DNA from 4 places in the Pseudomonas lutea genome. Region 4 is predicted to be linked to each of the others. Evidence: predicted binding sites of a transcription regulator. Region 4 holds the regulator's gene; each other region holds the start of a gene.
What was found. Region 4 encodes FliA, which starts transcription of late flagellar genes. Its sites were predicted from a motif close to CTAAAGTTTNNNNNNNNNNNGCCGNTAA; they were not measured.
Positions count from the first base shown of each region.

Region 1: a site for FliA is predicted at 2,771-2,798, ahead of LT42_RS12620 (methyl-accepting chemotaxis protein). Genes of this name have one in related genera too.
Region 2: a site for FliA is predicted at 1,998-2,025, ahead of LT42_RS26655 (methyl-accepting chemotaxis protein). Genes of this name have one in related genera too.
Region 3: a site for FliA is predicted at 3,422-3,449, ahead of LT42_RS10880 (flagellar protein MotY). Genes of this name have one in related genera too.

Region 1 is NZ_JRMB01000002.1:93,913-99,504, reverse strand. It holds gene LT42_RS12625 (ABC transporter ATP-binding protein) at 1-879, shown strand, start outside; gene LT42_RS12620 (methyl-accepting chemotaxis protein) at 929-2,725, opposite strand; gene LT42_RS12615 (hypothetical protein) at 2,993-3,232, shown strand; gene LT42_RS12610 (HAD-IA family hydrolase) at 3,274-3,978, shown strand; gene LT42_RS12605 (epoxide hydrolase family protein) at 3,997-5,151, opposite strand; gene LT42_RS12600 (NmrA family NAD(P)-binding protein) at 5,151-5,592, opposite strand, start outside.
Region 2 is NZ_JRMB01000003.1:304,250-309,841, reverse strand. It holds gene LT42_RS26655 (methyl-accepting chemotaxis protein) at 1-1,829, opposite strand, end outside; tRNA gene LT42_RS22150 (tRNA-Met) at 2,273-2,349, shown strand; gene LT42_RS22145 (hypothetical protein) at 2,694-3,038, opposite strand; gene LT42_RS22140 (hypothetical protein) at 3,229-3,936, shown strand; gene LT42_RS22135 (aldehyde dehydrogenase (NADP(+))) at 4,085-5,592, shown strand, end outside.
Region 3 is NZ_JRMB01000001.1:2,533,455-2,539,046, forward strand. It holds gene LT42_RS10870 (hypothetical protein) at 311-859, shown strand; gene LT42_RS10875 (argininosuccinate synthase) at 1,022-2,239, opposite strand; gene LT42_RS10880 (flagellar protein MotY) at 2,370-3,371, opposite strand; gene pyrC (dihydroorotase) at 3,515-4,561, shown strand; gene rnt (ribonuclease T) at 4,558-5,235, shown strand.
Region 4 is NZ_JRMB01000001.1:1,958,818-1,964,409, reverse strand. It holds gene flhA (flagellar biosynthesis protein FlhA) at 1-584, shown strand, start outside; gene flhF (flagellar biosynthesis GTPase FlhF) at 596-1,939, shown strand; gene fleN (flagellar synthesis regulator FleN) at 2,058-2,891, shown strand; gene fliA (RNA polymerase sigma factor FliA) at 2,888-3,631, shown strand; gene LT42_RS08410 (chemotaxis response regulator CheY) at 3,872-4,246, shown strand; gene LT42_RS08405 (protein phosphatase CheZ) at 4,266-5,054, shown strand; gene LT42_RS08400 (chemotaxis protein CheA) at 5,200-5,592, shown strand, end outside.

The DNA of each region.
Region 1 (5,592 bases), on a different contig from region 4:
ACTGCCAGCCTCAGCGCGATTGCCGGTTTGTACGAGGACGGCCTGTACCTGTCCGACCTCTACGAGTACCTGGAGGTGCCGGTGGCGCCTGGCCGAGGCACGCTTAAGGCCGGAGCGCGCCCGGGCGACGGTCTGCGCTGCGAGCGGCTGGGGTTTCGCTACCCGGGTGCCGCGCAGCCCACGCTGAGCAACATCAGCCTGCACTTGAAGCAGGGCATGAGCCTGGCCCTGGTGGGCGAAAACGGCTCGGGCAAAACCACACTGATCAAACTGCTGACCCGGCTCTATACGCCTGACGAGGGCCGGATCCTGCTGGACGGTAGCGATTTGCAGGACTGGGACGAGCAGGCCTTGCACCAGCGCATCGGGGTAATCTTTCAGGACTACATCCGTTACCAGATGACGGTCGGCGAAAACCTTGGAGTGGGTGACGTCGCAGCGTTCGATGACCAGGCCCGTTGGCGCGATGCGGCCACTCAAGGGATCGCCGCCGAATTCATCGAGCGCTTGAGCAACGGCTACTACACGCAGTTGGGACGCTGGTTTGTCGGCGGCCAGGAACTGTCCGGCGGGCAATGGCAAAAACTGGCGCTGTCACGGGCCTACATGCGCCGTGAGGCCGATCTGCTGATTCTGGATGAACCGACGGCCGCCCTCGACGCTGCGGCGGAGGCTGCCGTATTCGAGCGCTTCCGCACGTACGCCGAAGGGCGCATGACGTTGCTGATCTCTCACCGATTTTCCAGCGTACGCAACGCTGATCACATCATCGTGCTGGATCAGGGCCGGATTCTGGAAGAAGGCACTCACGAGCAACTGATGGCTGGGGGCGGGCGGTACGCCAGCCTGTTCAACATCCAGGCGCACGGGTATCGGTAATTGCCCCGACGACCCACTGCCGGGGCAACACTCGTTTGCCGCTGTCAGGTCACTTCGCGAGCAATACCGACGAATCGAAGCCCATCCGCAAGTTGCCCCAATGACGACCGTCAAAAAAGAACGGTACGTCAATTTCGGTCATGATTTCCCCGGTGTCGCGCAGGTAGGTCTGCAGCAGGAAGCGCTGGGTATTGCCTGCGGCGCGCAGGCCGACCGGGTCGGCGAACATGCGCTTGTTGCGGCACACCGGCAGGTCGATGGTGCGGTCACCGGTGGGCGGTTTCGAGACCCAGCTGTTGTTGACCGGGCAATAGCCCCGGTTGTCGACGATGAAGGAGACCTTGCCACCCTTGGTGCCTTTGGTCAGTGCGTCAATTTCTTCCTGGCACACTTTCGCGAAGCGCTCGCTGTAGCTGGTGACGTACTGTTTCGGGTCAGTGTTCGGTATCGGCTTGTAGTTTTGGTCAAACAGGTTCAGGCCTTCACGCTGCAGCTCTGCCAGGCGTTGCTGGAGAGTGTCGCGGCATTTCCCCGCCCGGGTGACCGCCGCATCAAGGGCGCCGTGACCCAGCACGAAACTGCCAAGCATCGCCTGTACGCGCTCGGCGACGCCCAGCAAATCGCGCGTAGCGGTTGCGGAATGCTGCATGCGCTGATCGATCGACTGGCTGTCGGCATAGATTTGCGCGACCCGCTCGTTGATTCCGCTGTTGCTCACGGCGAAGTTCTCGACGTGCTCTGCAATGCCCGCCAGCTTGCCGCTGGTGGCCTCGAAATCAATGATCATGCTCTCGAAGTGGCCGGAAGCCCGCTCCACGATCGTGCGGGTTTCGCGCGCGCTATGGCTGATGTGCGAGGTCTGTTCGTGAGTGGACGTGACTTCCAGCAACATCGCGTCGATGTCCCGGGAAATATCATCGGTGGCCGTGCTGACGTTTTGCGCCAGCGTGCGCACCTCGTCGGCAACCACCGCAAATCCGCGTCCGCTCTCACCCGCGCGTGCGGCTTCGATGGCAGCGTTGAGAGCCAGCAAATTGGTCTGCGAGGAGATTTTCTGAATCAGACCAACGATGGACTTGATGCTCGAAGAGCGCTGTGTCAAAGCGGCGACCAGGGTGCTGAATTCGTTGAGGCTGTTGGAGATCTCGCTAATTTTGCCGGTGACTTCCAGCAGCTCGGCGTACGAGTTGCGGGCCATGTCGAGGTTCTGCGCCGTCGTGCTGGTAATGCCCTGAGTCTGCTGTGAGACCTCGTGAATATTACCCACCGCCATATTGCTTTGCTCCATCACTTCTTTGGCAAAACGTGCCTGATGGGTGGCGCTGTCGCTGGAATCGCTGATGTTTTTCAGGGAGCGCGCCGACTCGACGGCAATCTGCACCGTGAGCGCCTGGATCTCGCTGATGGTCTCCCGCTGTCTGGCGAGGAAGCGGTTGCACGTGCTCGCCAGCACCCGGATTTCATCGTGGGTGAGCAGCGGCAGGTCCTTGGACAAATCGCCCTTGCCGTTGGCAATGTCTTCCAGGGCGTGGGTCATCAGCGTGACCGGGCGCACGATCAGGTGACGGAAATACCACACCATGAAGCTGATCATGGCGAAGGTAAACAGCGTACTGAACAGAATGGCGTTGCCAAGACTGTCCAGGCTGCTCTCGATGCCCTGCACCACAGTCGCATCCAGTGAGGTACTGCTGAGCTTCGCAAGGATGTCCGTACGCGTGCTCACGGCGCGCCAATACACACCGCCGCTGACCGCGACGAGCAGGAAGAGGCTCGAGAGTTTTTTGGTCAGGGTGTTGAAAAACTGCAGCTCGATTGACTCGTATAGCTCCTTGAACATCCGCATTCCAACGGTTCCCCTCTTGGTTAAACACTGATCCCTAATGGATAGTGTTCGACCTGAAACAGGAAAGCTTTAACGAATGCTGGCCAGGTTGGCTGATCTGGATCTCAAACCTCTCCGCGTTGCCGCTTTCAAAGAAGCCAAACGCCTTAGTTGCAAATACCTCATGGTCGCCTGGCCGTTGTCGGTTAATATTTTCTGAGTGTTCGCCGCACATTTTAAGAAAATCTTGGCGCGGTTAAGAAAATCCAGCCATAGAGAGGGGGAGATATGGGAAATCTAGTGGGTTACGCCCATCTGATCAAGGCGATGGAGCTGGAGGTTATAGGGGTAAAGAAGCCTGCACTCGTTCAACCCGTCACCCGCATTGAGCAGATCACCGGCGCGCTCGCAGTTCCGCCGGCGGTCGCACCGGACGCTGGTGATTACCTCGCCCACATTGTCTTTGCGCTTAAACATGAGGGCGTCAATCTTTCTAGTTGGCCCAGGCTGGAAATGCCAAGAGGCTAAAGTTGAAAGACGTTTAAGCCATCCTCGGAGACCCTGTTCCCATGCTTGAAATCAATTCCCGCACCAAGGTCCTGACCTTCGATTGCTACGGCACACTGGTGCAGTGGCACCGAGCCGTCCGCCACGCTGCCGCCGCCATCCTCCAGCGGCATCTCGCGGCCGAGGCCCCGGATCAAAGCAGCTCGGCCCTCGCGGTCCGGCTGCGTGAGCGCGCGGTTGAGCTTCAACAGCAATCAGGTTTTCTGGACTATGAGGCGGTGCTTGAAGCGAGCCTGCGCGAAGCGTTGGGTGAAAACGGCTTTGAGGCCGATGCCCAAGACCTTGAAATCCTCCTGGCCACTCTGGGGAAGATCGCGCCGCACCCCGAGGTGCCTGAGGTGCTTGCCCGGTTGCGCCAGCATTACCGGATCGCCGTGATCAGCAACACCAGCGACGCATTAATTGGCGGCACCATCGCCGCGATTGGGACCCCCATCGATTTTGTCATCACTGCTCAGCAGGCACGCGTCTACAAGCCCGATCACCGTCTGTTCGAGCATTCTCACGCCGTGATGGGGGTTACGCGGGATGAAACGATCCACGTCGCCATGGGCCAGTTCTCTGACCTGAAGGTATGCCAGGAACTGGGCATTCGGTCGGTCTGGATTGACCGTGAAGGTGAACCTCTCGACCCGGCCTGGCACCCGGATGCGGTGTTGAAAGACCTCTCCGGGCTGCCGCAATTGCTGATGCCGACGTTGGGGTAACGCCAGGCGCCTATGGCTTCACCGCAGCAGGCGGAAGGTCTCGCGCACGTGCTCGGTGAGTACCGTCGGGTTTTCGAGAGCGGCGAAATGGCCGCCGCTCTCGGCTTCGGCGAAGAACCTCAGATCATCGAACCGCGCGTGCGCCAAACGCTTGGAAAGGCGAAGCAGCTCGCCGGGAAACATGCTCACACCCGCAGCCGTGGGCTGAGGCGGGGCCGGACCGCGGGTCTGCATTTCACGGATGCTTTCCCAGTAGAAACGCACCGAGCTGGGGCCTGCGTTGGGCAGCCAGTACAGCATGATGTCGTCGATCAACGCGTTGATGTCGATCACCTGCTCCGGTTGCCCGGAGCTGTCGGAGGCGTCCTGAAACAACGCGTAGATCCACGCCGCAAGACCGACCGGCGAATCGGCCAGCGCAAAGCCGATCGACTGCGGACGGGTGCTCTGGACTTTCATGTAGCCGGACAGCTCGCGCTCATAGCGTTGAGCGTCGGCCAGCATGCGCTGTTCCTCAGGCGTGGCGTCAGTGATTTCAGCGTCGGTGGGCTGGTACATCACCATGTTCAGATGAATGCCCACCAGGCCTGGCGGGCTCATGTGACCCAACGCCGTCGTCACGGCCGCGCCCCAGTCACCGCCCTGGGCAGCCCAGCGGTCGCCATAGCCTAGGCGTTTCATCAATTGAACCCAGGCGGCAGCGGTCTTGCCCACGCCCCAGCCCGGTGAGCGTGGTTTGTCACTGAAACCAAAACCCGGCAGGGCCGGAATCACCAGATGGAACGCGTCGCTGGCCTGCCCGCCGTGGGCGGTGGGGTCGGTGAGCGGGCCGATCATCGCATTGAACTCCAGGAGGGAGCCGGGCCAGCCATGGGTCATCAGCAAGGGGAGGGCGTCAGCATGGGGCGAACGGATGTGCAGAAAGTGAATGCCCAGCCCGTCGATTTCGGTCCGGCTGCTGTTCCACTGATTGAGCCGGGTTTCAGTGGCGCGCCAGTCGTAATTGTTCTGCCAGTGCTCGACCAGCGCGCGCACTCGCTCAAGCTGCGGGCCCTGGCTGATGTCGGAGACGGTCTCCGCGTCAGGCCAGCGGGTCTGGGCCAGGCGTACGGCAAGGTCGTCGAGTTGTGCTTGCGGGATGTGGATGGGGAAGGGCTGAATGCGGTCGGTCATCATCGGTTTCCTTGCACATGAATACGGGCCAGGGTGTCGCGCACGGATGCCCATTCACGTTGGCCGTAACGGTCGTTGTCAAGCTCGAGCAGCTTGCCGCGGCCGCTCATCATGTCTCGTAGATACTGCATGCCTTGCCAGGCAGGAAAAGGCTTGTCGCTTGCGGGTGTGAGCGCACGCACCACGGAGATGATCACCGACAACGCAGCGAGATTGCCCGGACGCAAGGTGCGGTAGGGTTGGCCTGTCAGCTCGGCCAGGGTGTTGGCGATCTGCGCGGGCGACACGCTGTTGCCGGCAATGCGCAAGAAACGCGGCGTGTCAGGGTCCAGGGCGGCGTCGGCTGTGAAGGCCGCGACGTCGTCCTTGGCCGTGAAGTCCAGCGCTTGCTGCGCGTCGCCGAAGTGCAGCACCCGGCGCCCGGGCAATACGATGGGGGCA
Region 2 (5,592 bases), on a different contig from region 4:
TCAAGCCGCTCGCCCAGACCGGTTACCGACTGCGCGTCACTGATGGCCTGTCCGCATGCCGCTTCCATCAGCGTGACCGCCTGGCTAACGGTGGTTCGCAAACTGTCCACGGTCCCCGCAATTTGCGCCGTCGATGCCTGGGTTCGTTGCGACAGGCTGCGCACTTCGTCTGCCACTACAGCAAATCCGCGGCCCTGCTCGCCTGCTCGCGCGGCCTCGATGGCCGCATTAAGCGCCAGCAGGTTGGTCTGCTCGGCAATGCCGCGAATGGTATCGACCACTGACTGGATTTGCTGCCCCTGCTCGCTGACCTTGCCCAACGCGTTAGCGGTATCGGTGAGCTTTTGATTCAACTGCTGGATGCTCGCGGTAGTGCGCTGGCTGTCGCGGCTGCTGTCTTCGGCGATCCTGCGTGTGGCCTGCGCGCTGCCCGACGCGGCTTCACAGCTGCGAGCGACACCCATGGACGTCGCGGCCAGTTCGGTGGCGGCTGCGGCGATCTGACTGATCTGCTGTTGCTGGTCTTCAACCTCGTTCAACGTGCTGCCGGACTGAGCGTTGAGCGTCAGCACAGCGGAGCCCAGCTGCTGGGTTTCATGATTCACACCCAACAAACTGGCGCGCAACTGCACAACGGCAACATTGAGCGCGTTGCTAATGGCCGCGAGCTCATCGCGCCCCTCAACGGCGACCTCGACGCATAGATTACCGTCCCGCAGGGACTCAGCCAGAGTGGTAATGCCCTTGGCGCTGCGTTGAATCGAAGTTTGCAAACACATGAAGAGGTACAGAGCCGCCAGTGCAAGGATGCTGAAAATCGCAGCAATCGGCACGAACTGCTGGATGGCCTGGTCGTGGTAATAGTCGAGCCGGCTGTTAAGCGAAGAAAGCGACTGTTTGCGCAGGGCCGCCAGCCCTTCGCTGACGCTGTCGACGCTGCGCTCAAAGGCGGCGGGGTCAAGCTTGATGCTTCCGCCAAACACGCCGTCGTCGAGTACCTTCAACTCGGTATCAAGGCGCTGCAGACTGTCATCGTACTGCCGCGTCCAGAACTCCATTCCGGGGTAGGCCTTGGCTTTCAGCGAACCCACCGCTTTAACCAACTGGTCGCGGGCGTCGCCAATGCGGCTGCGCAGATCCCGCATCTGCAGACGGCTTTGCAGCGAGAATTGCCCTGAAGCGATCGAAGATTGCCCGATGCTCGCCATCCGCCCTACCCTTTCGACAAGGTCCGGCGCTTGTTGGGTGGCGATTTGCATCAACAGGTAGGTTTCGAGCCACGGGTCCAGAATCAAGCCGCTGTCCATGGCGATCTGCTCACGCAGGCTCTGCAGCGCGGTCAGGGCGGAGGTGAACCGGTCGTAACCGTCCGGCCACCAGCCCACAGCGCGCAGCGCTTGGGAATCCATTCCGTTGACCGAGGCCTGCAATGCCTGGTACCGCGTCATGATATCTGCCGTGGCGTTTTGCGCTTTGAGCTCCTCCCCCAAAGACGCCAGTGATCGAGTCAGTTCAGGGTTCGCTGCATCCAGCGCATTCATGGCCGCCTTCGCCGCAGGCGTTGGATCATGAAGAATATCGGCCGCTTTCCAGCGCGCCGCGCGGTTGCGTTGCGCTGTCAGTTGCACATCGAGGTCATCGAGTGCCGTGAGTTGCCTCACCCCGATCTGCTCTTGAGCGATTACCGACAACTTGCTGCGGTAGTCCTGACTGATCATCCACATGCTGCCTGCGAGCGGCAAAATAAACAGGAAGAAAAGCACCTGAAACTTGCGCGCAAACCCGAGGCGCCCGAGCAGTCGGATTCCTGGGGACAAAAGACTTTGCATAGCCGACTACTCCTCACCGACAAACTGCTGCTCGACGCGTCGTCACTGCAGCGCTGCCTTACATGCTCACAGGCGAAATGCCATGTCTCTGTTTCTAAACGATAACCGCCGGTTTGACGCGAATGGCGGCTGAGCTGGACCCTGTTCAGTCCCAAACCGCTTGTATCTATAGCGGCCGCAATCCGACAGGCATAAGCAAGAACCGGACCGATAGCACTAAGCCACCAAACCGGGCGCGCGGGCGAAGACAGTGCAGCTCATGTGCTCGAATGTGGGGCGAAAACACACACAAGTCCGGCGACAAATGTCACCGGAGTGCAATTGGAGGGGCTGAAGGCCGAGGTCAATGAGGACGCCGAGGCTAACCGGTTGATAGCCCGGGTAAATTTTTTTAGAGAGACGCTTGACACATCTTCGATCTGAGCGAATAATGCGCGCCACTTGGCTACATAGCTCAGTTGGTTAGAGCATAGCATTCATAATGCTGGGGTCCGGGGTTCAAGTCCCTGTGTAGCCACCAAGTACCTCAACAAAGCCCGCCTCGTGCGGGCTTTGTTGTTTCTGGCTGTTCGTCACTAAAGCCGAATCCCATATCGCCGATAGCCATGTACTGCATCTCGCAGTGCACGGAGGCAATATGAAGAAGATCGCTATCGCTGGACTGGTCGCTCTGCTCTCAATCGTTTCACTTATGGCATCGGCTTGTCCTAAAGGAACGCACCCGTCCGGCGGAACGGGCTCTCACCACAAAGGCGGCACCTGCGTTTAACACTGGCAGGTCAGGCGCCGGGCCTCTTTGAGCGCGGCGCCTCCCCTCCGGACGACGTGCAACCTTGCCTCGCGTCGCTCTGCATGAGCTTGCTCTCAAGCAGCCCGAAACGCCCAGACCACTTCCACCAGTCTGGCGGCAATCAGCAAGTACACCAGCGAAACGAGAACCTGAATGGCTACGTGATACCGCAGCTTGCCAAGCCTGCGAATGCCGTCGCTGACGTTCAGGAACATCAGGACCGCAGACACCCCAATCAGCCCCCATCCAGTTGCGCCGGCCACCAGTACACCAATGAACTGTTGATAATCCGCCCTCAATGCGCTGGTGCCCGCCGCGAATAGCAAGGCACAGACCAGAAGATTCTTGATGTTATCGAATATCTGCGTGCTGAAATCCTGTTCCAGCAGTGCTACATAGCGCGCCCAGATTTTCCGCATGACCCGGTGCCTGTTGGTCGGTGAACCTACAGCGTAGCGCGCAGCCGGAGCGCCCGCTGAATGTCGCCCCAGCGATCAGGAGGGCAACGTCAATCCGTGACAACCGTGCCCTTGTCCAATAGATTACGCCCCTCGAAACGCCCCGGGCCTTTCGCGCCTCAACCCCAGTTAACGAAGTAGTGGATGTTCAATGTCTGATTCCCATACCGATCCGGCTGCAATCCTCGCCGTGTCCTCCAAGCAAGCTTACGAAGAAGCCATCAACCTTTCGCAGCATGTGCCTCAGGCCAAGACCATCAGTGAGATGGTGCTGGATGCCTTCCAGAGCGCGAAAGAAAGTGATCAGATTCGCGATTTGCGCCTCGCCATTCGCCAGGCCCACGACCGGTTCGATGACGATCAGGCTTACGAGCTGATGGGTCAGCTTAAACAGCTCAAGGACGCAGAAGCCGCCGACATGGCTGCGCTGGAAGACCTGAGCGCACGATTCCCGATCAGTCGGATTCTCTCCAGCTACAAAGATGACCCGAGCTTCCAGGAACTGGTCTACAGCCTTGCGCTGAAGGTGCTCAACCAGACGCATCAAGCGGTCAGCAACCCGAGCGGTGGCAAAAGCAAAGCAGCGCGGCCCAAGAAGGAAGCCGAGGTGTTTGTCATCAGCAAGGACGGCGCCAGCGTCACCCTGCCCCTGCGCACGCCGCGCTCAAAGGCCAGCGCCGATCGTGAAGCGTTCGAGTTCCTCGGCTTTGCTTTTGTCGGCGAGGGCGATGAGGCCGAGCTGCAGAGCGAAGTGTTTGTCGACAATAACGGCAACCAGCAGCCTGCCACGCGCAAGAACATCGTCAGCGCCATTCAACAGCAGACGGCATTTGAAGGATTTAGCGCGGTGCAGCAGTAAGAATCTTACAGCACACCTGGCAACCGGATCAGGTCAGCAACACGCTCAACGACAGGATCGGGTGGCGATCGCAACGCCATGATGTAACCTCAGGGGCTGGCCACCGCGGTGCCATCCGACTGTCACCGCCTTCAAGAGGTGTTGAGCAATGCAGATTCTTGGTGAAACCATCATCGGACAACGTTGTGTGCGTGGCGAGGCGGGAGAGGTGTTTGCGCTTGCAGCCGCCTCTGGCGACCCCCTGACCCCCGCCTTTGGTGCCAGCACATTGGATGACGTCAACGCTGCGTGCGAACTGGCCGAGGCTTCCTTCGACAGTTATCGGCAGCTCAGTGACGACCAGCGCGCCAGCTTCCTTGAAGCCATCGCCCAAGGCCTGCTGGATCTGGGCGACGTGCTCACCGAGCGCGTCCATGTCGAGAGCGGCCTGCCCAAACCACGCCTTGAAGGCGAGCGGATGCGCACGGTCAATCAGCTCAAACTGTTTGCCAGCCTGCTGCGTGACGGCCGCTGGCACGGCGCCGTGGTTGATACGGCGCTGCCGGAGCGCCAGCCGCTGCCGCGCGCCGACCTGCGTCTGCGGCGAATCGGCCTTGGCCCGGTCGCCGTCTTCGGCGCCAGCAACTTCCCGCTCGCCTTTTCGGTCGCTGGCGGCGATACGGCTTCAGCACTGGCGGCCGGTTGCCCGGTCATCGTCAAGGCGCACCCGGCTCACCTCGGCACCAGCGAGTTGGTGGGCCGTGTGATTCAAAAAGCGGCGCGCGACACCGGCATGCCGGAAGGCGTGTTCTCATTGCTGATCGACAGGGACATTGCCGTCGGTCAGGCGCTCGTCAGCCACCCGCTGATTCAGGCGGTGGGCTTCACCGGTTCTCGTCGCGGCGGGCTGGCGCTGGTCGCAGCGGCTCAGGCACGTCCGGTTCCGATTCCGGTGTATGCCGAAATGAGCAGCATCAACCCTGTGTTCCTGCTGCCCGCCGCTCTGCTGGCCCGCGCCGACACCATTGCCAGGGGCTTCGTCGAGTCGCTGGTACTGGGCGCCGGGCAGTTCTGCACCAACCCCGGCATTCTGCTGGCGCTGGAGAGCGATGCGCTGGAAACGTTTGTGTCGGCTTCGGCCAAGGCGCTGTCTGAAAAGCTGCCGACGACCATGCTGACGCCCAACATCCACGGCGCGTACTGCAACGGCCTGAATAACCTGCACAGCGCTCCGGGCGTTACGCTGGTGGCGGAAGGTCAAGAGGCCGAAGGTTCGTTCCAGGCGCGCCCGGCGTTCTTCCGCACCGACTCGGCCACGTTCCTGGCCAACCCTGCGCTGGAAGACGAAAATTTCGGACCGAGTGCGTTGCTCATCGTCTGCACCGATGTGGCCGATCTGCAGAAAGTCGCCGCCAGCTTCGACGGCCAGCTGACCGTCACCCTGCAATATGACGACGGCGACGAAGCCACGGCTCAAGCGCTAATGCCGATTCTTGAGCGCAAGGCCGGACGCATTCTGTTCAACGATTTCCCGACCGGTGTCGAGGTGAGCTACTCGATGGTGCACGGCGGGCCTTTCCCAGCGACGTCAGACAGCCGTAGTACCTCAGTGGGCGCGACGGCCATTGATCGCTTCCTGCGCCCCGTCTGCTACCAGAACGTGCCGGATGCGCTGCT
Region 3 (5,592 bases), 570 kb from region 4:
GGACTGATATTACCGCCCAATAGTTTTCGGACAGATATAAAAAAACAAACTCGTTATTTTTTGGCTTTTTACTTGCCAAACCTATTACCAGTCGTTGCTTTTTGGGCATCCATATAGCGCAACCCTTATTAGTTCCTGACGCTCATCGCAATAACCCTATATGCGGATATAAGGCAGGCGTACTTGAAGCAGCGATGTGCGCGCACATTTTATCCGCATGAAGACATCATCCAACGTTTAAACGCTCTTGCGGGCCACGCTGTGCCCGCCTGCAGATTTGTTTAGATCGGTGCATTCAAAGGAACCCACCATGACCAAGAAAATAAAATATTCCATCGACGTCAGCAGTGCCCCTGAAAAGCTCGCCGAGGCGGTCGAGCACTACGTGTCTCAAGGTGGCGTCATCAAGGTGATCGCCGAAGGAGAGTCGCGGGAGGCCGAGGCATCAAGAACTGCCAGAGAGGCTGATCCCGAAGCCGAGCTATGCGCAAAGGTCGATCTGCTCAGAGGTCTGGTGGCAAAGGGCGCCGGCGTTGCTGCGCTGCAGTATTCGCTGCGGATGAACCAGAGGGAGATCAAGCGACTGGCGAGCGAAAACGGCCTCAAGATACGGTGTTGCCAGCCTGTTCGGCGGGCTCGCCCTAATCGAACGAGAGGTGTGGCGACCCTGAACGATGCCACGGCCGGGCATGCCATGCATTATTCGGCGCTGGGCTATACCGTGCCTGAAATCGCGCAACTGTTAGGGCTGAGCGTGCGCGATGTATGGGACATCGGCAAAGCCTATCGATTCGAGTTTAAAACAACTTTGCAAAAAGACTCGGGTAACGCCAGCCAAGAGGACAATCAGCCAACGTGATCGTATGAGAGGGATTCGGATGAAAGAGACGTTTGCTTTCGCAAGCCAGGAGGCTGGCGGTCGTTAGTCCAGCTGGGGCAGCTGGCAGGAGCAATTGATAGCGCTGGGAGGCGCGAGTAACACGTGCGGCCGCAAAGGGGCCGCACGTGTTCAGACCGGCAGTCAGAACAACTTGCGGTTCTTGTTTGCGGCGATGCGCATGCGCAATGCGTTGAGCTTGATGAAGCCCGCTGCGTCGGCCTGGTTGTAAGCGCCGCCGTCTTCTTCAAACGTCGCAATGTTGGCATCGAACAGTGAATCGTCGGACTTGCGGCCGGTGACGATCACGTTGCCTTTATAGAGCTTCAGGCGCACAACGCCGTTTACATGCGCCTGAGAAGCATCGATCATTTGCTGCAGCATAAGGCGCTCCGGACTCCACCAGTACCCGGTGTAGATCAGGCTGGCGTACTTGGGCATCAGCTCATCCTTGAGGTGAGCCACTTCGCGGTCCAGAGTGATCGACTCGATCGCCCGGTGAGCCCTGAGCATAATGGTGCCGCCCGGGGTTTCGTAGCAACCGCGCGACTTCATGCCGACGTAGCGGTTCTCGACGATATCCAGGCGACCGATGCCATGCTCGCCGCCGATGCGGTTGAGCGTCGCAAGTACAGTGGCAGGGGTCATCTCGACGCCGTCCAGCGCCACGATATCGCCGTTGCGGTAGGTAAGCTCAAGGTACTGCGCTTTATCCGGCGCGTTTTCCGGCGAAACGGTCCACCGCCACATGTCTTCTTCGTGCTCGGTCCAGGTATCTTCCAGCACGCCGCCTTCATACGAGATGTGCAGCAGGTTGGCGTCCATCGAGTACGGAGATTTCTTTTTACCGTGGCGCTCGATTGGAATCGCGTGTTTCTCGGCGTAGTCCATCAGCTTCTCGCGTGACAGCAGGTCCCACTCGCGCCACGGTGCGATGACTTTCACGCCAGGCTTGAGCGCGTATGCACCCAGTTCGAAACGCACCTGGTCGTTCCCCTTGCCGGTGGCACCGTGGGAGATCGCATCGGCACCTGTTTCGTTGGCGATTTCGATGAGGCGTTTGGCGATGAGAGGACGGGCAATCGAAGTCCCCAGCAGGTATTCGCCTTCGTAGACGGTATTGGCGCGGAACATCGGGAAGACGAAGTCGCGTACGAACTCTTCGCGCAGGTCGTCGATGTAGATTTCCTTGACGCCCATGGCCTGAGCCTTGGCGCGCGCAGGCTCGACCTCTTCGCCCTGACCCAGGTCAGCGGTGAACGTCACCACTTCGCAGTTGTACGTATCTTGTAGCCACTTGAGGATTACCGATGTATCCAGGCCACCGGAATACGCGAGAACTACCTTGTTTACGTCCGCCATGCCATCACTCCAACGCGTTGTACGGAAAACCGACGAGTCTACCGTTCACGCAGGGGAATTTACAGTGTCGCGACAGCTTCTGATGCCAAAGCGACAGATTCTGTCAGTCAAACGACCTGGGCAACCGTCATCACAGGGGTTTTACTGGCGTGGCGTTCGCGGCCGTAACCGGCGCTGTCGCCGGGCCTGAGTTGGCAGCGGGTGCGGGCGATGGCGCCGGCACGGGGACAGGTGCAGGTGTGGCAGGCGCAGCGGCTGGCGGCACCGCAACAGGCTGCTGCGCCACTCGGTCCAGGTGAATATTGACCCGCCGATTGCGCGCCCGATTGGCATTGTTGGTGTTCGGCGCCAATGGGTATTGCTCGCCGTGGAAGCGCAGGGTGATCTGCTCCTCGGGCACGCCCTGGGCTTTCAGATAGTCCATGACCGACAACGCGCGACGTCGTGACAGATCGCGGTTGGTCAGCCGGTTGCCGCTGTTATCGGAGTGGCCGTCGAGTTCGATGTGATTAACCGTCGGGTCCGCCTTCATATAAGCGAGGACGGTATCCAGCTTGCGTTTGGCGGACGCGTCCAGCTCGATGCCGCCACCCGGAAAGCCGATCTCTGATTGCCGCACCTGATCGAAATTCATCGGCAGCAACTTGGCCGTACACGCTTGAAAGTCGCCGTAAGCCTTGCTGAATTTGACTGGCAGAAGGCGAACTTCCATCGCGCCGCCACCATCACGCAATGCGTGACGAATGACCGGGCTGCGGCCTTCCATCAGTCCTGCAATCAAACGTGAGGCCTGGGCCTGATTGGTGTTGAACGGAATCTCGCCGTTGCCGACCTTTACCGCGCCAAGGTTGAGATCACTGCGCCCCGGCTGCCATGGCGCCGCAGCAGCAATCAAGGTTGCGGACCCGGACGCCAGACTGTAACCATTTGCCTTCAGCCGGAATGTCGACTGCTCGCCCGCGCGCCGCACGAACTCACCTGCACCGAAGTCGGTGATGGGCTGCGTCAGTCTGCATTCGAACAGGTCGCCTTCCACCTTCCACTCAATATTCTCCAGACGGGTCTGGAAAGTGAGCGCCATGGCCGGCAGGCTGGCAAACGCGCTGAGCAGGGCTAGATATCGCTGGCGCACGGGAGGCTCCACTAAATTCACGCATAACAAGATTTATGACTTACACGTGGCTATCGGTTAGTTCCTGCAAAACTTGATAGCGGGTGCCTGGAAGAGTCTTTTCCGGTAGCATTCCCGCGAGTTTGACCCGCCTGGAATTCCCAATGTCCGAACGCCTGACCCTTCTGCGCCCCGACGACTGGCATATCCATCTTCGAGATGGCGCTGTTTTGCCTCACACCGTCGCGGACGTAGCGCGCACTTTTGGCCGCGCGATCATCATGCCGAACCTGGTGCCCCCGGTACGCAACGCAGAGCAAGCGGATGCCTATCGCCAGCGTATCCTTGCCGCTCGCCCGCAAGGCAGCCGCTTCGAGCCACTGATGGTGCTTTACCTGACCGACCTGACGCAGCCCGAAGAAATTCATGCCGCCAAGGCCAGCGGGTTTGTGTATGCCGCCAAGCTGTATCCGGCAGGCGCTACCACCAACTCCGATTCCGGGGTGACCAGCGTCGGCAAGATCTTCCCGGTCCTGGAAGCCATGGCTGAAGCCGGCTTGCCGCTGCTCATTCACGGTGAGGTCACCCGCGGTGACATCGACGTGTTCGACCGCGAAAAGATTTTCATCGATGAGCACATGCGTCGTGTCGTCGAGCGTTTTCCGACGTTGAAAGTGGTGTTCGAACACATCACCACCGCTGACGCCGTGCAGTTCGTTAATGAGGCGTCGGCTAATGTGGGCGCTACCATTACAGCCCATCATTTGCTGTACAACCGTAACCACATGCTGGTGGGCGGGATTCGACCGCACTTCTACTGCCTGCCGATTCTCAAGCGCAACACTCATCAGGTTGCCCTGCTCGATGCTGCCACCAGCGGCAGCAGCAAGTTCTTCCTGGGGACCGATTCCGCACCGCATGCGCAGCACGCCAAAGAAGCGGCCTGCGGCTGCGCCGGCTGTTACACCGCGTATGCCGCCATCGAGCTCTACGCCGAGGCGTTCGAGTCGCGCAATGCGCTGGACAAGCTCGAAGGTTTCGCCAGTCTGCACGGCCCGGCTTTCTATGGCCTGCCGACCAACACCGACACCATTACCCTGGTTCGTGACGAGTGGACGGCACCCGCCAGCCTGCCGTTTGGCGAGCTTTCCGTTATCCCGCTGCGCGCCGGTGAAACACTGCGCTGGCGTCTGCTGGAGGAACACGCGTGAGTGAAGAACATTACGAAGACGAGCAGGAAGGCTCCGGCGGCGGTACAGGCTCCCGGCACCCTATGGCGGCCCGCTTCCGCGGCTACCTGCCTGTTGTAGTCGACGTTGAAACAGGCGGTTTCAACTGCGCCACCGACGCGTTGCTCGAAATCGCTGCTACGACGATCGGCATGGACGAGAAAGGCTTTGTGTTCCCGGACCATACCTATTTTTTCCGCGTAGAGCCTTTTGTAGGCGCCAACATCGAAGCGGCGGCTCTTGAGTTCACCGGCATCAAGCTGGATCACCCGCTGCGCATGGCGGTGAGTGAAGAAACGGCGCTGACGGATATCTTTCGTGGCATCCGCAAGGCGCTGAAGGCTAACGGTTGCAAGCGCGCGATTCTGGTCGGTCACAATGCCAGCTTCGATCTGGGCTTTCTCAACGCAGCGGTTGCGCGGCTGGACATGAAGCGTAATCCGTTTCACCCGTTCTCCAGCTTCGACACAGCTACTCTGGCGGGCCTGGCGTATGGCCAGACTGTCCTGGCAAAAGCGTGCCAGTCGGCAGACATCGACTTCGACGGCCGGGAAGCGCATTCCGCCCGGTATGACACAGAGAAGACCGCCGAACTGTTCTGCGGCATCGTCAACCGCTGGAAAGAAATGGGCGGCTGGCACGACTTCAACGACTGAGTCGATGTCGCTGTGCAATGAATGAATGAACCGGCCTAAGTGGCCGGTTTTTTTATGGGACGGAGATCGAAAGGCAGTGATCGGCTCAAACTCCGTCAGTGCCCGGACCGGCCCCTTCCCGGCTAAAGCCGGTCCCACTAAAAGCAGCGCGTGCATTCAGCGAGACCGGCTACGGGTGACGCGGAGCGTCACAGGATGCATGCCCACGCAGAGCGCGGGAACGATCAAACGACGTTCAGCGTCCCGACTGGCCCTTCCCGGCTGAAGCCGGTCCCACTAAAAAGCACGTCGCGTATAACCCGTGGGACCGGCTTCAGCCGGGAAGCTCTTGTACTGCTTCTGATCTGCTCTTGATCT
Region 4 (5,592 bases):
AGGAAGTCCAGCAGTTGATGACCTTGCTGGCCAAGGGCTCGCCAAAACTTGCGGAAGAGCTGGTACCTGGGGTGCTGTCACTGTCGGCCCTGTTGAAAGTACTGCAGGCGCTGTTGGCCGAGCAGGTGCCGGTGCGAGACATTCGCTCCATCGCCGAAGCCATCGCCAACAACGCTGCACGTAGTCAAGATACCGCCGCGCTGGTGGCCGCCGTACGGGTCGGATTGTCCCGCGCAATCGTGCAAAGCATTGTCGGCATTGAGCCGGAGCTGCCTGTCATCACACTTGAGCCAAGGTTGGAACAGATCTTGCTAAATAGTCTTCAGAAGGCAGGACAGGGTCAGGAAGAAGGCGTTCTCCTCGAACCGAGCATGGCTGAGAAGCTTCAGCGCTCGTTGATCGAAGCGGCGCAGCGTCAGGAGATGCAGGGGCAGCCGGTTATTTTGTTGGTCGCAGGTCCGGTTCGCGCCATGTTGTCCCGCTTTGGACGGTTGGCTGTACCGAATATGCATGTTTTGGCTTACCAGGAAATTCCTGACAATAAGCAAGTCACCATCGTAGCGACTGTCGGGCCTAACGGCTGAGGTAGTGAGTCATGCAAGTTAAGCGTTTTTTCGCCGCCGATATGCGACAAGCCATGAAACTGGTTCGTGATGAGCTGGGCGCTGAAGCCGCCATCATCGGTAACCGGCGGATCGCCGGCGGCGTGGAACTGACCGCCGCCCTGGACTACAAATTGTCAGCGCTGGCACCGCGTGTGCCGAACATCGAACTCGAAGACGAGCTGCGCAAGACCCAGTCGCGCATCGTGACCGCTCAGGCCGAGCTGACCTCGCGCAGCGAGCTGGACACTGTCGCCAACCGCCAGCTGTTCACCGGCCTGGCGATGGACGACAGCAAGCAGATCGAACCGACCCTGGAAGAACCGTTTCGCCCGTCGGTTCACGCGGCCGTGGCAGCCGAACGCGCCGAGCGCAATGCCGAACCTTCGGTCAGCCATCACGTGTACGAGTCGATGCGCTCCGAATTGAACGGCCTGCGCGAACTGCTGGAAGTCCAGCTTGGCTCGCTGGCCTGGAACCAGCTGCAAGGCAGCCGTCCGCAGCAGGCCAATCTGTGGCGCCGTCTGCAGCGCGTTGGCCTGTCCGGCCCCCTGTCCCGCGATTTGCTGGCGATGGTCCCGGACTCGAACGATCAGGCTCACACCTGGCGCATGTTGCTGGCCCACCTGGCCCGCATGATCGCAACGCCGGACGTAGAGCCCCTGGAAGAGGGCGGTGTGATCGCCATGGTCGGCCCTGCCGGCATGGGCAAAACCACCACGCTGGCTAAACTGGCAGCCCGATATGTGTTGAAATACGGCGCGCAAAATATCGCGCTGGTGAGCATGGACAGTTTCCGCATTGGTGCTCAGGAACAGCTGAAGACGCTGGGCCGGATCCTCAATGTACCGGTGACCCACGTCGACCCGGGGCAATCCCTGGCGCAGGCGCTGGAACCGCTGCTGCGCAAGCGCGTCGTGTTGATCGACACCGCGGGCCTGCAAGCCAGCGATCCGGCATTGCGTCTGCAACTGGAGACCCTGGCCGGGCGTGGCATCAAGGCGCGCAACTACCTGGTGCTGGCGACAACCAGCCAGAAGCAGGTGCTGTCTGCGGCGTACCACAGCTATAAACGTTGCGGCCTGGCCGGGTGCATCCTGACCAAGCTCGACGAAACCGCCAGCCTGGGCGAAGTGCTCAGCCTGGCGGTGACACACGAACTGCCTGTGGCCTATCTCACTGATGGCCCACGGATACCGGACGATCTGCATTTGCCGCGTCGGCACCAATTGGTGAGCCGGGCTGTCAGCGTGCAGATGCAGGAGGAGCCTAGCGAGGAAGCGATGGCGGATATGTTTGCGGATCTTTATCACAGCACCGGCAAGCGAGCGGGCTAGGTGAAGAAAATGACAGTGGAATTTTCCTGCATCGATGGTCTGCCAGGCATTGTTCAGGCACTGAACGTGCAGCCCGACATGTGGCTTAGGTCTAAGCAAGACAAGGTAAACAATTAACATGGGCAGCATGCATCCCGTACAGGTTATCGCGGTGACCGGTGGCAAAGGTGGCGTAGGCAAGACCAACGTTTCAGTGAATCTTTCACTGGCGCTGGCCGAGCTGGGACGTCGCGTCATGCTGCTGGACGCCGATCTGGGTTTGGCCAACGTTGACGTACTGTTGGGCCTGACCCCCAAGCGCACCCTGGCTGACGTCATCGAAGGGCGGTGCGAGCTGCGCGACGTCCTGCTGCAGGGCCCGGGCGGCGTGCGCATCGTACCGGCGGCGTCGGGGACACAGAGCATGGTCCACCTGACCCCGGCCCAGCATGCCGGGCTGATCCAGGCATTCAGTGACATCGGCGACAACCTGGATGTGCTGGTCATCGACACCGCTGCCGGTATCGGCGAGTCAGTGGTGAGCTTCGTTCGCGCCGCTCAGGAAGTGCTGCTGGTGGTGTGCGACGAGCCTACGTCGATCACCGACGCCTACGCCCTGATCAAACTGCTCAACCGCGATTACGGCATGAACCGCTTCCGCGTGCTGGCCAACATGGCCCAGAGCCCGCAGGAAGGGCGCAACCTCTTCGCCAAGCTGACCAAGGTCACCGACCGCTTCCTTGACGTGGCGCTGCAGTACGTCGGCGCGGTGCCGTACGACGAGTGCGTACGCAAGGCGGTGCAGAAACAGCGCGCCGTGTACGAAGCGTTTCCGCGTTCCAAATGTGCGCTGGCGTTCAAGGCCATCGCGCAGAAAGTTGACACCTGGCCGCTGCCGGCAAACCCGCGCGGTCACCTGGAATTTTTCGTTGAACGCCTCGTGCATCACACCAGCGCAGGGCCCGTCTCATGACAGCAAGTGGCTATCGCATGTACAGCAAATCGTCCAAAGATTCTCAGTATGAGCTGATCGAGCGTTATGCCCCGCTGGTCAAACGAATCGCCTATCACTTGCTGGCACGTCTGCCAGCCAGCGTTCAGGTCGAGGACTTGATCCAGGCGGGCATGATCGGCTTGCTCGAAGTCTCGACCAAATACGACTCCACCAAAGGGGCCAGCTTCGAGACGTACGCGGGTATTCGTATCCGTGGAGCGATGCTCGATGAAGTGCGCAAGGGGGACTGGGCGCCGCGCTCGGTCCACCGCAACACGCGCATGGTCAGCGACGCGATTCGTGCAATCGAAGCAAAAACCGGCCGTGACGCTAAAGATCACGAGGTTGCTGCCGAACTTCAATTGAGTCTCGACGATTACTACGGGATTTTGAACGATACCCTGGGCAGTCGCTTGTTCAGTTTCGACGACCTGTTGCAGGACGGCGAACATGAAGGGCTGCACGAGGACGGCGCGAGCCAGTCGCTCGAGCCGTCGCGGGACCTGGAAGACGAGCGCTTCCAGGCGGCATTGGCGGAGGCCATTGCCAACCTGCCGGAGCGCGAACGTCTGGTGTTGTCGCTGTACTACGACGAAGAGCTGAACCTCAAGGAAATCGGTGAGGTACTGGGTGTCAGCGAATCGCGCGTCAGCCAGCTGCACAGTCAGTGCGCCGCGCGTCTGCGGGGTCGTCTTGGCGAGTGGCGCGCCCGCTCCTGAATTCTGACGCACGCCGCAAGGCCTGCGAGTTGCTTGTAAGACCGGCTGTGCAAGACGTTGAGCGGGAAGTGGAAGAGGCAGGCAGGAGTCGGTCGAACCGGGTCGTAGATGATCCGGTTTCGCTGCGCTCGTCCCGGTCGATCCCAGCCCTCCGATGTCCGGCACCGCCGGTATTGATTGAACGCGCGTTCAGGTGCTGAACGCGTTAAAGACTGCTTGGAGGTCGAATTGGACAAGAACATGAAAATCCTCATCGTTGATGACTTCTCAACGATGCGGCGGATCATAAAAAACCTGTTGCGTGACCTTGGGTTCACCAACACGGCCGAAGCAGATGACGGACTCACCGCATTGCCCATGCTGCAAAGCGGCGCCTTTGACTTCCTCGTCACTGACTGGAACATGCCCGGCATGTCCGGCATCGACCTGCTGCGTCAGGTGCGTGCAGACGAGCGTCTGCGCAGTCTGCCGGTGTTGATGGTCACTGCCGAAGCCAAACGCGAGCAGATCATCGAAGCCGCTCAGGCCGGTGTGAACGGCTACGTGGTGAAGCCGTTCACTGCGCAAGTGCTCAAAGAAAAAATCGAAAAGATATTCGAGCGCGTCAATAGCTGATGTCCGCTGCGAGGGCGCTATGGATTCCAAAGATTCGACAATGGGTGACTTTGAGTCAACCCTGAAGAAACACGCACAAGAGCTGGTCGCGAGCCTTGAAAAAGGCAAGTTCGGCGATGCCGTGCAACTGATCCATGAGCTTAACCAGACCCGGGACAGAGGCCTGTACCAGGAGGTCGGCAAACTGACGCGCGAGCTGCACAGCGCGATCGTCAATTTCCAGATCGACCCGAACATGCCTCAGGCCGAGGAGGTCTCTCAGATCACCGACGCCACCGAGCGGCTCTCGTACGTGGTCAGGCTGACCGAAAACGCGGCCAACCGGACCATGGACCTGGTGGAGCAGAGCACGCCGTTGATGAGCGGGCTCAGTGCCGACGCCAAATCCTTGAGCGCCGACTGGGGACGCTTCATGCGCCGCGAGATCAGCGCCGAAGAGTTTCGTGATCTGGCGCGCCGCGTCGATACGTTCCTGACGCGCAGCGAAAAGGAGACCACCGAGGTCTCCGCGCACCTCAACGACATTCTGCTGGCCCAGGATTACCAGGACCTCACCGGTCAGGTGATCAAGCGCGTGACCACGCTGGTGACCGAAGTGGAGCGCAACCTGCTCAAGCTGGTCCTCATGGCCAGCCAGGTAGACCGTTTCGCCGGCATCGAACACGACCAGGAAGTCTTCCGTCAGCAAAAAGAACAAGAAAAACTTCACTCCAAGGGTGAAGGTCCGCAGATCCATGCCGATAAACGTGAAGACGTCGTATCCGGACAGGATGATGTGGACGATCTGCTATCCAGCCTCGGCTTCTGATTCGGTCATCCGGATTTCAGATTTCAGGTTCTCTGTGAAAGTGGCTGCTGGACCCGCGCGCCAATGCTTCGACGAAAGCAATGCGCGCTGGCCGTCAGTGCAGCCTCCGGATCGGTTTGACGGTTAATTTTAGGAGCACCCCCCAATGAGCTTCGGCGCCGATGAAGAAATCCTTCAGGATTTTCTGGTAGAGGCCGGCGAGATTCTGGAGCAGTTGTCCGAGCAGTTGGTTGAGCTGGAAAGCCGGCCAGACGATGCGGATCTGCTCAATGCAATTTTTCGCGGTTTTCACACTGTAAAAGGGGGCGCCGGCTTCCTCCAGCTCAACGAGCTGGTTGAATGCTGTCACATCGCCGAGAACGTGTTCGACATCCTGCGCAAGGGTGAACGCCGCGTCGACTCGGAGCTCATGGACGTGGTGCTCGAGGCCCTCGACACCGTCAACAGCATGTTCGGTCAGGTGCGCGAGCGTTCCGCCGTGACCCCGGCCACGCCTGAATTGCTGGCGGCCCTGGCACGTCTGGCCGAGCCGGCCTCT